Linked DNA regions of Kineococcus endophyticus. The protein of the gene in region 1 interacts with the protein of each later gene in a pairwise test. Links are inferred from orthologs where the notes say so. Each region holds a gene or a part of one and is shown on either strand. Other genes may lie near its edges. The genes, in order: AB1207_RS16105 and clpS.

Evidence for each region.
Region 2: the proteins of AB1207_RS16105 (region 1) and clpS interact in binary tests that used the Escherichia coli proteins (3 or more experiments, as listed by UniProt). The link is inferred for Kineococcus endophyticus from one-to-one orthologs.

The regions. Positions count from the first base shown.
Region 1 is NZ_JBFNQN010000011.1:48,471-55,413, forward strand. What follows is about bases 1,729-4,700. They hold AB1207_RS16105 (Dps family protein), read left to right. Parts: upstream 1,729-2,899; coding sequence 2,900-3,502; downstream 3,503-4,700. Other genes in these bases: AB1207_RS16100 (magnesium transporter MgtE N-terminal domain-containing protein), read right to left, coding at 1,729-2,835; AB1207_RS16110 (YflT domain-containing protein), read left to right, coding at 3,642-4,427; AB1207_RS16115 (aminopeptidase P family protein), read right to left, coding at 4,491-4,700. Outside these bases: AB1207_RS16090 (GspE/PulE family protein), read right to left, coding at 1-882; AB1207_RS16095 (DUF1003 domain-containing protein), read right to left, coding at 879-1,535; more of AB1207_RS16100, read right to left, coding at 1,528-1,728; more of AB1207_RS16115, read right to left, coding at 4,701-5,942; AB1207_RS16120 (DUF6758 family protein), read left to right, coding at 6,219-6,887.
Region 2 is NZ_JBFNQN010000010.1:33,943-40,771, forward strand. The notes cover bases 1,818-4,675. They hold clpS (ATP-dependent Clp protease adapter ClpS), read left to right. Parts: upstream 1,818-3,025; coding sequence 3,026-3,325; downstream 3,326-4,675. Other genes in these bases: AB1207_RS14915 (nicotinate phosphoribosyltransferase), read right to left, coding at 1,818-2,985; AB1207_RS14925 (DUF2017 domain-containing protein), read left to right, coding at 3,326-3,919; murI (glutamate racemase), read left to right, coding at 3,916-4,675. In the rest of the region: AB1207_RS14900 (tellurite resistance TerB family protein), read left to right, coding at 1-326; AB1207_RS14905 (RDD family protein), read left to right, coding at 348-1,064; AB1207_RS14910 (nicotinamidase), read right to left, coding at 1,079-1,696; more of AB1207_RS14915, read right to left, coding at 1,693-1,817; more of murI, read left to right, coding at 4,676-4,767; rph (ribonuclease PH), read left to right, coding at 5,150-5,890; rdgB (RdgB/HAM1 family non-canonical purine NTP pyrophosphatase), read left to right, coding at 5,887-6,531; AB1207_RS14945 (molybdopterin-dependent oxidoreductase), read left to right, coding at 6,533-6,829. UniProt on the Escherichia coli protein: Involved in the modulation of the specificity of the ClpAP-mediated ATP-dependent protein degradation.

The DNA.
Region 1 (6,943 bases):
CGAGACACGGCAGTCGATCGCGGACCCGTCGACCATGACGCGGGTGCGGCCGTCCTGGGGGATGCGGCGCTCGGAGATGTCCAGGCCGGAGATGATCTTGATGCGGCTGATGACGCTCGGCGCGACCCGCTTGGGGGCGCTCATGACGTCGCGCAGCAGGCCGTCGACGCGGAACCTCACGCGCAGCTGGTCGCGCTGGGACTCCAGGTGGATGTCGGAGCAGCGCAGCCGGACGGCGTCGGACAGGATCCGGTTGACGAGCTTGACGATGGGGGCGTCGTCGTCGACCGAGCCGTTGAGCGCGGCGAGCGGGTCCTCGTCCTCGTCGTCGGTGGCGTCCTCGACCATCCGCGAGACCTGCGAGGTGTCCTCGGTGAGGGACCACGCGCGGGCGAGGTGGTCGCGGATCTGGGAGTCCATCGCGACGACGACGTGCAGCTCGGGGGTGCGCGTGTAGAGCTTCACGTCGTCCAGGGCGAGGACGTTCGTGGGGTCGGCGGCCGCGACGAGCAGGTACTCCGGCGTCTTGTCCAGGACGAGGACGCGGCAGCGCTCGGCGACGGCGCGCGGCAGGATCCGCACGACGTCGGGGGCGAGGTTGATGCGCGAGAGGTCGACGTGCTCGAGGTTCAGCAGCTCGGCGAGGCACTGGGCCAGCTCGGCCTCGGAGACCATGCCGAGCTCGACGAGGATCTGCCCCAGGCGCCGGCGCGGGCCCTCGACGTTGCGCTGCTCGGCGAGCGCCACCTCGAGGTCCTCGGGGACCAGCAGGCCCTTCTCGACGAGGACGTCGCCCAGGCGCTTGCGGACCTGGTTGCCACCCTGCTCGGGGACCTGGCCCGTGGCGGGGCCCGCTCCGGGGCCGTCGTCGAGAGTCGTCACCCGTCAGGTGTCGGCACCTCACGCTCCGAACCTGAGTCCGGCTCCGCCACGCGGGTGGGCGCACCCGGCTCGGTCACCCGCTTGCGCTTCTTGCCGCCCTTGCGCTTGGCGTCGCGTGACGGCGACGCCGAGACGGTGACGCCCTCCTCGGCGAGCTCCTCGAGGATCGAGCGCAGCTCCGAGCGGACGAAGTCGCGCGTGGCGACGTCGCGCAGCGCGATGCGCAGGGCCGCGACCTCGCGGGTGAGGTACTCGGTGTCGGCCAGCGCCCGTTCGTCGCGTGAGCGGTCCTGCTCGTTGAGGACGCGGTCGCGGTCGTCCTGCCGGTTCTGCGCGAGCAGGATGAGGGGAGCCGCGTACGACGCCTGCAGCGACAGGATGAGCGTGAGCAGGGTGTAGTTCAGGGCCCGCGGGTCGAACTGCACGCTCTTGGGGGCGAAGGTGTTCCACGCCAGCCACACGGCGACGAACACCGTCATGTAGACGAGGAAGCGGCCCGTGCCCATGAAGCGGGCGAAGCCCTCGGAGGCGCGGCCGAACGCGTCGGGGTCGAACTGCGGACGCGCCAGCCAGGGGCGCCGGCTCTCGCGGGGGGTGTCGAGGGACACCGCCTCGCGGCGCTGGCCGCGGCGGTTCTCGCGGGCTTCAGGCACGGGTGCTCTCCTGTCCGGTCGGCCCTTCGAAGACCTCCTCCTCCGCGTCGCGCCAGTCCTCCGGCAGCAGGTGGTCCAGGACGTCGTCGGCGGTCACGGCCCCCAGCAGGTGGCCGTCCTCGTCGACCACGGGCAGCGAGACGAGGTTGTACGCCGCCAGCTGGCGCGTCACCGCCTGCAGCGTCTCCTCCGGGGCGAGGGGGTCGATGTCGTTGTCCAGCAGCTGACCCAGCGGTGTCTGCGGCGGTTCGCGCAGCAGCCGCTGCAGGTGCGCGGTGCCGAGGTAGCGCCCCGTGGGCGTCTCCAGCGGCGGCCGGCAGACGTAGACGGCGGTGGCGAGCGGGACGTTCAGCTCGGTGCGCCGCACGTGGGCCAGTGCCTCTGCGACGGTGTCGTCGGGGGCCAGGACGACGGGGTCGGTCGTCATGAGACCACCGGCGGTGTAGTCGTCGTAGGCCAGGAGGCGGCGGACCGGGTCGGCGTCCTCGGGGTCCATGAGGGCCATGAGCCGCTCGGCCTGCTCCGAAGGCAGCTCCGACAGCAGGTCGGCCGCGTCGTCGGGCTGCATCTCCTCCAGGACGTGCGCGGCGCGGTCGCCCTCCAGGCCCGAGAGGATCTCGATCTGGTCGTCCTCGGGCAGCTCCTCGAGGACGTCGGCGAGCCGCTCGTCGTCGAGGGCCGCGGCGACCTCCCGTCGGCGCTTGGGCGTCAGCTCGTGGATCACCTCGGCCAGGTCGGTCGCCTTGAGCTCCTCGAAGGCCGCGAGCAGGTTCGTCGCCCCCTGGTCCAGGTCGGGGGAGGCCAGCCCGATGACGCCGCCGAGGACGCCCTCGACCGGGATGGTCATGGTCTCCCCGCGCCGCCGGAGCCGGCCGGACAGCCCGCGCGGGTTCGTCCCGCGACGCACGAACAGCCGGGTGAGGTGCCAGTCGCGGGCGCGGACGGCGTCCAGTCCCAGGTCCTCGATCGTGGCCTCCCCGCTGCCGTCGGCGAGCTGGACCGTGCGGTCGAGGAGCTCTGCGAGCAGCAGCGTCTCGGCGCCGCGCTGCTCGAAGCGGCGCATGTTCACCAGGCCCGTCGTGATGACCTGACCGGCGTCGATGGACGTCACGCGGGTCATGGGGACGAAGACGCGGCGGCGACCGGGGACCTCGACGACCAGACCGATGACGCGCACCGGTCCGCGCGGTCGCAGCATCCCCACGACGTCGCGGACCCGGCCGACCTGGTCGCCCTGGGGGTCGAAGACCGACGTGCCCGCCAGGCGGGCGGCGAAGACACGCGTGGTGGGTCCGGTCACACGTTCCAATCTAGGGGTTGACTTCCAGCTCGCGGTGCGCGACGTGCGCTCCTACCGTGACGGCATGGCCAAGGAGAGCAAGAAGATGAAGTCCGAGGGCACCCCGCTCTACACGATCCCCGGGCTGACGACGGAGCAGGGCGCCGAGATCGCAGCGCTCCTGCAGGACCGCCTCAACGCCCTGACCGACCTGCACCTGACGCTGAAGCACGTCCACTGGAACGTCGTGGGCCCGCACTTCGTGGCGGTCCACGAGATGCTCGACCCGCAGGTCGACGCCGTCCGCGAGATGGCCGACACGACCGCCGAGCGCATCGCCACCCTGGGCCTGTCGCCCGTCGGCACCCCGGGCGCGCTCGTCGCCGACCGCGGCTGGGACGACTACTCCATCGGTCGCGCGGGCGCCATCGAGCACCTGGGTGCGCTCGACCTCGTCTACAGCGGCGTCATCGAGGACCACCGCAAGGCCATCGAGGCCACGGACGACCTCGACCTCGTCACGCAGGACATGCTCATCGCGCAGGCCGGCCAGCTCGAGCAGTTCCACTGGTTCGTCCGCGCCCACCTCGAGACCACCGGTGGTCAGCTCACCACCGCCGGTGCCAGCACCGAGGTCGAGGCCACGCGGCAGGCGGGACGCGCGGGCGTCAAGCGCAAGTCCGCCTGAGCACTCCCTGGGAGTACGGTCCCGGCGGGCACTGAGCGTGGTCCCGCGGCGTTGACCAGGACGACGGCGGCCCCGCCAGGGGCGCGTCGCCGATCCTGCGCCGACGTCGCGGGACGGGTCGAGAAGGTGAGGAAGTCTGATGTCGAACCTCGGGCCCATGGGTGGTCCGCGCCGGATCACCACGCCGACGCCCCCCTCGGGCGAGACGATCGGCCGCTACGGGACCTACTCCGAGGCGCAGCGCGCGGTGGACTTCCTCTCCGACGAGCACTTCCCGGTGCAGAACGTGACGATCGTCGGCACCGGGCTGCAGATGGTCGAGCGGGTCACGGGGCGGCTGACCTACGGTCGCGCAGCGGGCGCGGGGGCCGCCTCCGGAGCTTGGTTCGGTCTGCTCATCGGGCTCATGCTGTCGGTGTTCGGTCCCGGCGGCAGCGGGGCGCTCCTGACGGGCATCCTCGTCGGTGCCGGGTTCGGGATGCTCTTCGGCGTCATCTCCTACGCCCTCACCGGCGGGCGCCGCGACTTCACGTCGTCCTCGCAGATCGTCGCATCGGAGTACACCGTCCTGTGCCTGCCGCAGCTGGCCGGTCAGGCCCGGGAGGTGCTCTCGCGCCTGCCCAACGGGCTCGGCCGCGACAGCGGGTCGCCGTCGGGCCAATCCCCGTGGGGTGCGCCCGACGCGTCGCAGCGACCGTGGGGTCCGCCGCCCGGCGGCACCCAGCCGTACATGCCGCCGCCGCAGCCCGGCTCGGCTCCGGCGACGCAACCGCCACCCCCGCCGTCGTTCGAGAAGGCACCCGAGCCCGAGCCGGTGCACGACCTCTCGGGTCCGACGTACGCCGAGAAGATGGAGGAGGCACGCCGTCAGCGGCGCGCTGCCGAGGCGAGAGCGCGCGAGGAGCAGGACCGCTCCGAGCGCTGACCGTCGACCAGGGACCGCCGTCCGACGCCTCGCGTCGGGCGGCGGTCCTGTCTCGTCCGGGTGTCAGCGCAGCGACGCCATCCACGCCTCGACGTCGTCGGGCGTGCGGGGGAGGGCGGCCGACAGGTTCTCGACCCCGTCGGCCGTGACGAGCACGTCGTCCTCGATGCGGACGCCGATGCCGCGCAGCTCCTCGGGCGCCAGCTCGTCCTCGGTCTTGATGTAGATCCCCGGCTCGATGGTGAAGACCATCCCCTCGCGCAGCTCGGCGTCGAGGTACATCTCCTTGCGGGCCTGCGCGCAGTCGTGGACGTCGAGGCCGAGGTGGTGGCTCGTGCCGTGCGGCATCCAGCGCCGGTGGAACTGCCCCTCCTCGCCGAGGGAGGTGGCGGCGTCAACGGGCAGCATCCCCCAGGCGGACAGCCGGTCGGCGACGACCTCCATGGCCGCCGCGTGCACCTCGCGGAACTTCACGCCCGGCCTGGCGACGGCGAAGGCGGCCTCGGCGGCGTCGAGCACGGCCTGGTAGACGCGGCGCTGGGCCGGGGTGAACGTGCCGTCGACGGGCAGCGTGCGCGTGACGTCGGCGGTGTAGAGCGAGTCCACCTCGACGCCGGCGTCCAGCAGCAGCAGCTGACCGGGGGCGATGGCGCCGTCGTTGCGGATCCAGTGCAGCGTGCAGGCGTGGTCGCCGGCCGCCGAGATCGTCTCGTACCCGACGCCGTTGCCCTCGATGCGGGCCGTGCCGTCGAAGGCGGCCTCGACGACGCGCTCACCGCGGGCGTGACCGACGGCGCGGGGGAGGGTGCGCACGACCTCCTCGAAGCCGCGGGCGCTGGCGGCGACGGCGTCGCGCAGCTGCGCGACCTCCCACTCGTCCTTCACGAGGCGCAGCTCGGACAGCGCCGTGACGAACTCCTCGTCGGCCTTCTCGCGTGCCTTCTCGTCCGCCGGGCCCCGCAGCGGCGTCACGAGCGCGGTGACCGCCGGGTCGGCGTCGGGCACGATCCGCAGCCCGCGCGCGCCCTCGAGGCCGGCCGTCACCTCGTCGGTGAGCGTCGCGACGTCGTGGCAGGCCAGGCCCGTCTGGGCGGCGAGGGCCGGCAGGGTCGTGCGCGGGCCCACCCACAGCTCGCCGTAGCGGGCGTCGGCGAAGAACTCCTCGGTGTCGCGCGCCGCCTGCGGCCGCACGTACAGGACGGCGTCGTGGCCCTGGTCGGTCGGGAGCAGGACGAGGACGGCGTCCGCCTCGCGGTCGGTGCCCAGGCCCGTGAGGTGCGCGAACGCCGAGTGCGGGCGGAAGCGGTAGTCGCAGTCGTTGGACCGGCGCACCAGCGTGCCGGCGGGCACGACGAGCACCTCGCCCGGGAAGAGCGAGGACAGCACCTCGCGGCGGCGGGCGGCGAAGGGCGCCACCCCCGCGGCCTCGAGGTCCTCGGCCGGACGCGGACCCCAGCCCTGCGCGATGAACTGCCGGAAGGCGGCCGAGCGCGGCGTCGACCGGTGCGACGTCATCGTCCCGTCCTGCGCGTCCGCACCGCTCGCGTCACCCTCCACGACGGTGCCCTCGCCCTCGGGCGCCTGGCGGTCCAGCAGGTCCGCCACGCCCCCGTCCTTGGCCCCGTCGGGAGCGCCGTCGGTGGTCTGGTCGGTCGTCGTCTGCGAGCTCACCCGTTCATCATCGCCCCGGGCGGGTCGCGCTGTCGCTCCGCCCCGGCCCGTCGCCGGACGACCCGCGACGCAGCGTGACCAGAGGTTGACGACGGACCGTCACCGGGGCCACCGTGGAGCATGGGCGGTACAGCGCAGTGCCCCCGCTGCGACGGCGCGGTGAGGGCACCCAGCATCTGGCACTCCGGCTACACCTGTGCGGTGCACGGGGAGGTGGTCCCGCTGCAGCCGCCGCACCCGGCTGACGCCGAGCACCTCGACTGGATCGCCCGGCACGCCGACGTGCCGGTGTGGCTGCCGTGGCCCCTGCCGGACGGGTGGCTCGTCACCGGAACGCGGTGCGTGCGCGACGAGAAGCACGAGGCGCAGGCCGTCGTCGTCGCCGTGTCGGGCCCGCACCACGGCCCCGCCGGCTGCTCACCGGTCGCGGACGTGCTCCTCGTGGCTGAGCAGCCCGGCAGCGGCCTGGGAGCGCACCTGGCCGGACGGGACGACCTGGACCCGGGGGAGGACCTCGTCACGGGCCGCCCGGCCGCCCGGTTGCACGCCGCCGGGGCCTCGACACCGCTGTGGTCGGTCCCGGCCGAGGGCGATCGCGCCGTGCTCGTCGGGGAGGCGGGCGGCGTCTGGTTGTGGGCGCTGCTGTGGCCCGCGGCGGCCGGCGTCACGCTGCTCGACGACCTCGAGCTCGTCGACCTGCGCGACCCCGCCCACGAGCTCGACGTCCCGTGCGGAGCGCTGTCGCCGCGGCTGCGCTGGGCCGGACAGGCGGTTCCCGCCCGCGCCTGAGCGGCCGTCCCCGCACGACGGACGCACGAGCGCACGGGGAGGGCCGCCACGGAGAG
Region 2 (6,829 bases), on another replicon or contig:
ACGGCAGCATCGAGCCGGAGGAGCGCCAGAAGACGGCGGCGTTCATCGGCAGCAACGACGTCCTGTCCGTCTTCAACGCCGGTGACCTGCGCGAGTCCTTCGACAAGTGGTGCGGCAAGCTCAGCGCCGACTACGACTTCGGCAAGATCGAGGCGCTGCAGGCCGTCGGCAAGCTGCGCAGCAAGCCCGACCAGGCCCGCGCCGTCGTCCAGGTCGGCGTCGTCATCGGCGGCGCCGACGGCGACTTCGACCCCACCGAGCAGAAGGCGGTCCGCGAGATCTGCCAGGCCGTGGGCATCGACCCGGCCGAGTTCGGCGTGGCCTGAGCACCTGGCAGGCTTCCTCCCATGAGCACGCCCCCCGGGTGGTACCCCGACCCGTCCGACCCGCGCAGCACCGACCTGCGCTGGTGGGACGGGTCGCGGTGGACCGACCACGTCCACGCCCAGCAGCAGGCCCCGTCGCTGACGAAGGCGCCCACGAACCCCTACGCCGGCCCGCAGCAGCACTACCCCGAGTACCCGCCGTCGCAGTACCCGGCGCCCGGGGTCAAGGCCATCGCGACGCCGGACGGTCAGGCCCTGGGAGGGCTGGGGTGGCGGCTGCTGGCGCGGATCGTGGACTACGTCCTCGTCTCGATCATCGCCACGATCGCCGGCTGGGCCCCGCTGCAGACGCTGACGGGCCTCATGGACACCGCGGTGCAGTCCCTCATGGCGGGCAACACGCAGGCCTACGTCGACCAGGTCGGCCTGGCGACGCAGAGCAGCGCCCTGCGCACCTTCACGTTCGTGTACCTCGCGGTCAGCGCGGTCTACACGGTCCTGACCCTGCGCTTCTACGGCGCGACGCCGGGCAAGGCGCTGTTCCGCCTGCGGGTTCGGGACTGGAACCGCCCCGGTCACCCGGGGTGGCTGCAGTGCATCTCGCGCTGGGTCGGCTGCGACATGCTCGGCCAGATCATCCCGCTGTACCTGCTGCTGGACTTCCTCTGGCCGTGCTGGGACCAGCGCAAGCAGGCCCTGCACGACAAGCTGGCCCGCACGGTGGTCGTGCGGCGCTGACGGCGCGGCGCTGATCAGCCCTCGAGCACGGGGTCCCCGACGAGGACGACCCCGTGCTCGCTCATTTCGGCCAGGGCCGCCTGCACGGTGGGGGCCGAGATCCCGGCCGTCAGCCCGAGCAGGACGGTCGTGCGGAACCCGGCGCGGGCCGCGTCCAGCGCGGTGGCGCGCACGCAGTGGTCGGTCGCCAGGCCCACGACGTGGACGTCGTCCACCCCCTTGCCGCGCAACCAGTCCGCGAGGCCGGTGTCGAGTTCCCCGCCCTCCGTGGTCACGGTGGTGGACACCCCCTCGAACCCCGAGTAGGCCGCCGCGTACTGCCCCTTGCGGAACACGGCCTCCACCCGGGAGGTGTCGAGGTCGTCGTGCAGCAGCGCGCCGGTCGACCCGACCCGGCAGTGCGGCGGCCAGGAGTCGACGAAGTCGGGGGTGTCGGAGAAGTGCGCCCCGGGGTCGATGTGGAAGTCCTGCGTCGCGACGACGTGGTCGTAGGCGATGCCCCGGCCGTCGCCGGTGTCCCGGGCCAGCAGCTGGCTGATCGCGCGGGCGACCTCGTCGCCACCCGCGACGGCGAGCGCCCCACCGGGGCAGAAGTCGTTCTGGACGTCGACGACGACGAGCGCGCGGGTCACCGGGCCACCTCCCGCTCCGAGGCCAGGACGGTGGTCGGGATGGCCGGGTCGCCCTTGGACAGCGCGAGCCCGTCCCAGGGCAGCGTGACCAGCGCCCGGCGCAGGTGCTCGCGGGAGGCCTGCAGGTCCGGCAGGTCCTCGACCCGTTCGCCGCCGGAGACCATCGGCACCTGCAGCGGCCGGTCGTTCGGCTCGCGCGGCGGGGTGAAGCCGACGCCGAGGACCTCGTCGGTCGCGGTGCCCGTCGGACGGTGGCGGCGGACGGCGGTCTTGCGCCCGCCCTGGGTCACCTTCGACGTCGAGCGCTTGGCGACGGGGCGGCCGTCGACCTCGACGAGCTTGTAGACCAGGCCCGCGGTCGGTGCCCCCGACCCCGTGACGAGCGAGGTGCCCACGCCGTACCCGTCGACGGGCGCGGCGCGCAGGGCGGCGAGGGCGTACTCGTCGAGGTCGCCGGAGACGACGATGCGGGTCGCGGTGGCGCCCAGGGAGTCCAGCTGTGCGCGGGCCTGGACGGCGAGCACCTCCAGGTCGCCGGAGTCGATGCGCACGGCGCCGAGCTGCGGTCCGGCGACCTCGACGGCCGTGGCGATGCCGGCGGTGATGTCGTACGTGTCCACGAGCAGGGTGGTCCCGACGCCGAGCGCGTCGACCTGGGCGCGGAACGCCTCGGCCTCGGTGTCGTGCAGCAGCGTGAAGGCGTGCGCGGACGTCCCCGACGTCGGGATCCCGTAGGACGCCCCGGCCTGCAGGTTGGAGGTGGACGTGAACCCCGCGAGGTAGGCCGCGCGGGAGGCGGCGACGGCGGCGTGCTCGTGGGTGCGGCGCGAGCCCATCTCGATGAGCGGGCGGTCCCCGGCGGCCTGCGCCATCCGGGACGCGGCGGCGGCGATGGCGCAGTCGTGGTTGAGGATCGACAGCACGACGGTCTCGAGCACGACCGCCTCGGCGAAGGTCCCGGTGACGGTGAGGATCGGGGAGCCGGGGAACCACAGCTCGCCCTCGACGTACCCCTCGATGGACCCCGAGAAGCGGTAGCGGGCCAGCCAGTCGAGCGTCCGGTCGTCCAGGACGCCGCGCAGCCCGGTCAGCAGGTCGGGGTCGAAGGTGAAGTCGCGCACCGCGTCCAGGACGCGGGCGGTGCCGGCGACGACGCCGTACCGCCGTCCCTCCGGCAGTCGCCGGCCGAAGACCTCGAACGTGCAGGCCCGGTCGCCGGTCCCGTCCGACAGCGCGGCCTGCAGCATCGTCAGCTCGTAGTGGTCCGTCAGCAGGGCGGTGCTCACCATGCAGCGAATCTAGCCACGTCCGGTTGCCTAGACTGCACGGGTGTCCGTCGTCCTGACCGCTCCCACCGAGCTCGAGCGTCCGGAAGCCGACCTCACCACCAGCCCGGACACCCCGTGGGTCACCCTCGTCTGGAACGACCCGGTCAACCTGATGTCCTACGTGACCTACGTCTTCCGCACCCACTTCGGGTACTCCGAGGCCAAGGCGGAGGCGCTCATGATGGACGTGCACCAGAAGGGCCGTGCCGTGGTGAGCTCTGGCACGCGCGAGTCCATGGAACGCGACGTCGAGGCGATGCACGGCTACGGCCTGTGGGCGACCTTGCAGAAGGACGAGTGAGTGGCCACCTTCCGACGGTCCCGGCACGGACTGTTCTCCCTCACGCTGCACGTCTCCGAGGCCGACCTCCTCGCCTCCCTGGCGCGCGAGGTCGTCGAGCTGCTCGAGGTGCCCGAGCCCCCGGTGCGCCGGGTCGACCCCCTGGCGGCCGAGCTCGGGCTCGAGGACCTGCCCCGGTTCGAGGACGTCCCCGACCTCGGTGCCGACGGCCCGACGACGGCGCCGGAGGACGAGGTCCTGCAGCGGCTGCTGCCCAACGCCTACGCCGCCGACGACCCGCAGGCCTCGGCGGACTTCCGCCGGTTCACCGAGCGCGGGCTGCGCGAGCGCAAGGCCGCCGCCGCGCGGGCCATGCTCGCCACGCTGGACCCCGTCGTGGGGCAGGGCGGGCGCGTCCAGCTCGACGCCGACGGCGCCCGGACGTGGCTCGTGGCGCTCAACGACATCCGGCTCGCCCTCGGCACGCGGCTGGGGGTCAGCGACGAGCGCGACGCCTACGAGGACCTGGCCGAGGACGACCCCGCGCGCTGGGCGTGGGCCGTGTACGACTTCACCACCCACCTCCAGGAGACGCTCGTGAGGTCCCTCTCGTGACCGGTGTCGTGACGGGCAGCGGCAGGGAACTGCCCATCGGGATCTTCGACTCCGGGGTGGGCGGGTTGACCGTGGCCCGCGCGGTGCTGGACCAGCTGCCGCACGAGTCGGTGCACTACGTGGGGGACACCGCGCACGCCCCCTACGGCCCCAAGCCGATCGCCGAGGTGCGCCGGTTGGCGCTCGACGTCCTCGACCGGCTCGTGGAGTCGGGCGTGAAGATGCTCGTCATCGCCTGCAACTCCGCCTCGGCGGCGATGCTGCGCGACGCCCGCGAGCGCTACGACGTGCCCGTCGTCGAGGTGATCCAGCCGGCCGTGCGCCGGGCCGTGCGCGCCACCCGCAACGGCCGCGTCGGGGTCATCGGCACCCGGGCGACGATCTCCTCGCGCGCCTACGAGGACGCCTTCGCCGCCGCGCCGCACCTGGCGCTGACGACGGCCGCGTGCCCGGCCTTCGTCGAGTTCGTCGAGCGCGGGGTGACGAGCGGTCCGGAGCTGCTGACGGCGGCCCGGGAGTACCTGGCCCCGGCCATCGCGGCCGACGTCGACACGCTCGTCCTGGGCTGCACGCACTACCCCCTGCTGATGGCGGTGCTGCGCAGCGTCGTCGGCGACGACGTCACCCTCGTCTCGAGCGCGGAGGAGACGGCGTTCGACGTCTACCGCGAGCTCGCGGCGCGCGAGCTGCTGCGCCCCGACGACCTGCCGCAGCCGCGGCACCGGTTCACCTCGACGGGCGACGCCCGCGCGTTCCGCCTGCTGGCGCAGCGCTTCCTGGGGCCCCAGCTGGGACCTCAGCTGGTCGACGTCGACGAGACCGGTCCGCTCTACCTCGGCGCACTCTGAGCATCGGCGCCCCCTCGCGGGGCGCCGGCGCCACGGTCCAGCGCGCCGAGGCCGCGACGGCCTGGCTGCGGGCGCCGTCGGTGAACTCCAGGACGACGCGGCGGCGCAGGGGCCCGGTGCGGTGCACCGCGGCGACCTCGCGGACGACCGTGCGGGACAGCGGCCGGGGGCTCCACCGCAGCGGACGCAGGGCCACACCCTCGTGGTCGGCCGGGCCGGTGACGACGCGGTCACCCGGCTGCAGTGCCGCCGTCGAACGTCGAGACATGGGGCACAGCATGGACCTCCGCGGGCCCGTGTGGGACCACGTTCACCGAACGACCATGCATTGCGACGCAGCGTGTTCCGGGCGCGACGTCCAGTGATCGGTCACACTGGGGGAGTGACCCAGCAGACCCCCTCCCGCGCCGACGGCCGCGCCGCCGACGAGCTGCGCCCCGTGACCATCACCCGCAACTGGCTCGACCACGCCGAGGGCAGCGTCCTCGTGGAGTTCGGGCGCACCCGGGTCCTGTGCGCGGCCTCCTTCACCGAGGGCGTCCCGCGCTGGCGCAAGGGGTCGGGGCAGGGGTGGGTGACCGCGGAGTACGCGATGCTCCCGCGCTCGACCAACACCCGCAGCGACCGAGAGTCGGTCAAGGGCAGGATCGGCGGCCGCACCCACGAGATCTCCCGCCTCGTCGGCCGGTCCCTGCGGGCCGTCGTCGACACCGCGCAGCTGGGGGAGAACACGATCGTCCTGGACTGCGACGTCCTGCAGGCCGACGGCGGCACCCGCACGGCCGCCATCACGGGCGCCTACGTGGCGCTCGCCGACGCGATCTCCTGGGCCCGCGGCCAGGGCATCGTCAAGGCCTCGAAGCAGCCGCTCACCGGCTCGGTCTCGGCCATCAGCGTCGGGGTCGTCGACGGGGTGCCCGTCCTGGACCTGCCGTACGTCGAGGACGTGCGCGCCGAGACCGACATGAACGTCGTCGTGACCGGCGACGGGAAGTTCGTCGAGGTGCAGGGCACCGCCGAGGGCGCGCCCTTCGACCGGTCCGAGCTCGACGCCCTCCTCGACCTCGCGCTCACGGGGACGACACGACTCGCTGCGCTGCAGGCGGAGGCGCTCGCCCGATGAGCGCTCGCGTCGTGCTCGCCACCCGCAACGCGCACAAGGTGGGGGAGCTGCGGGCCGTCCTCGCCCCGCTGCTGCCCGACGTCGAGGTGCTGACCGTCGACGCCTTCGAGGACGTGCCCGAGGTCGCCGAGACGGAGGTGACCTTCGCGGGCAACGCGCTCCTGAAGGCGCGCGCGGTCGCGGCCGCCACCGGCCTGCCCGCGATCGCCGACGACTCCGGCATCGCCGTCGACGTCCTGGGCGGCTCGCCGGGGATCTTCTCGGCGCGCTGGGCCGGCCGGCACGGCGACGACGTCGCGAACCTGCACCTGCTGCTGGCCCAGATCGCGGACGTCCCCGCGCAGCACCGCGGCGGCGCCTTCGTCTGCGCCGCCGCCCTGGCCCTGCCCGACGGGACGAGCGCGGTCCGGGAGGGGCGCTCGCGCGGGACCGTCACGACGGCCCCCGCCGGGGGCGGCGGCTTCGGCTACGACCCGTGCTTCGTGCCCGAGGGGTCGGACCGCACGCTCGCCGAGCACACGGCCGAGGAGAAGAACGCGATCAGCCACCGCGGGAAGGCCTTCCGCGCCCTGGCCCCGGTCGTCGTGGACGCGTTGGCCGGTCGACCCATCCAGGACGCGTCCGGCTCCGAAGGGGAGTGACGTGGGGGCCGACGGGACACCGCGGGCGGACGAGCCGGAGGGGAACGTCCGGGCCGGGCGGCTGCTGGCCGCCTGGTCCGGGGTGCTCGCCGCCGCCCTCACCCTCGGCGTGGGGCAGCTGGTCGCGGGGATCGTCTCCCCGTCGGCCGCTCCCCTTGTCGTCGTGGGCGACGCCGTCGTCGACCGCGTGCCGGCCCCGGTCAAGGAGTGGGCGATCCGGTCGTTCGGCACGTCCGACAAGACCGTCCTGCTCGCCGGCACCGCCGTGCTGCTCGCCCTGCTCGCCGCCGGCGCGGGG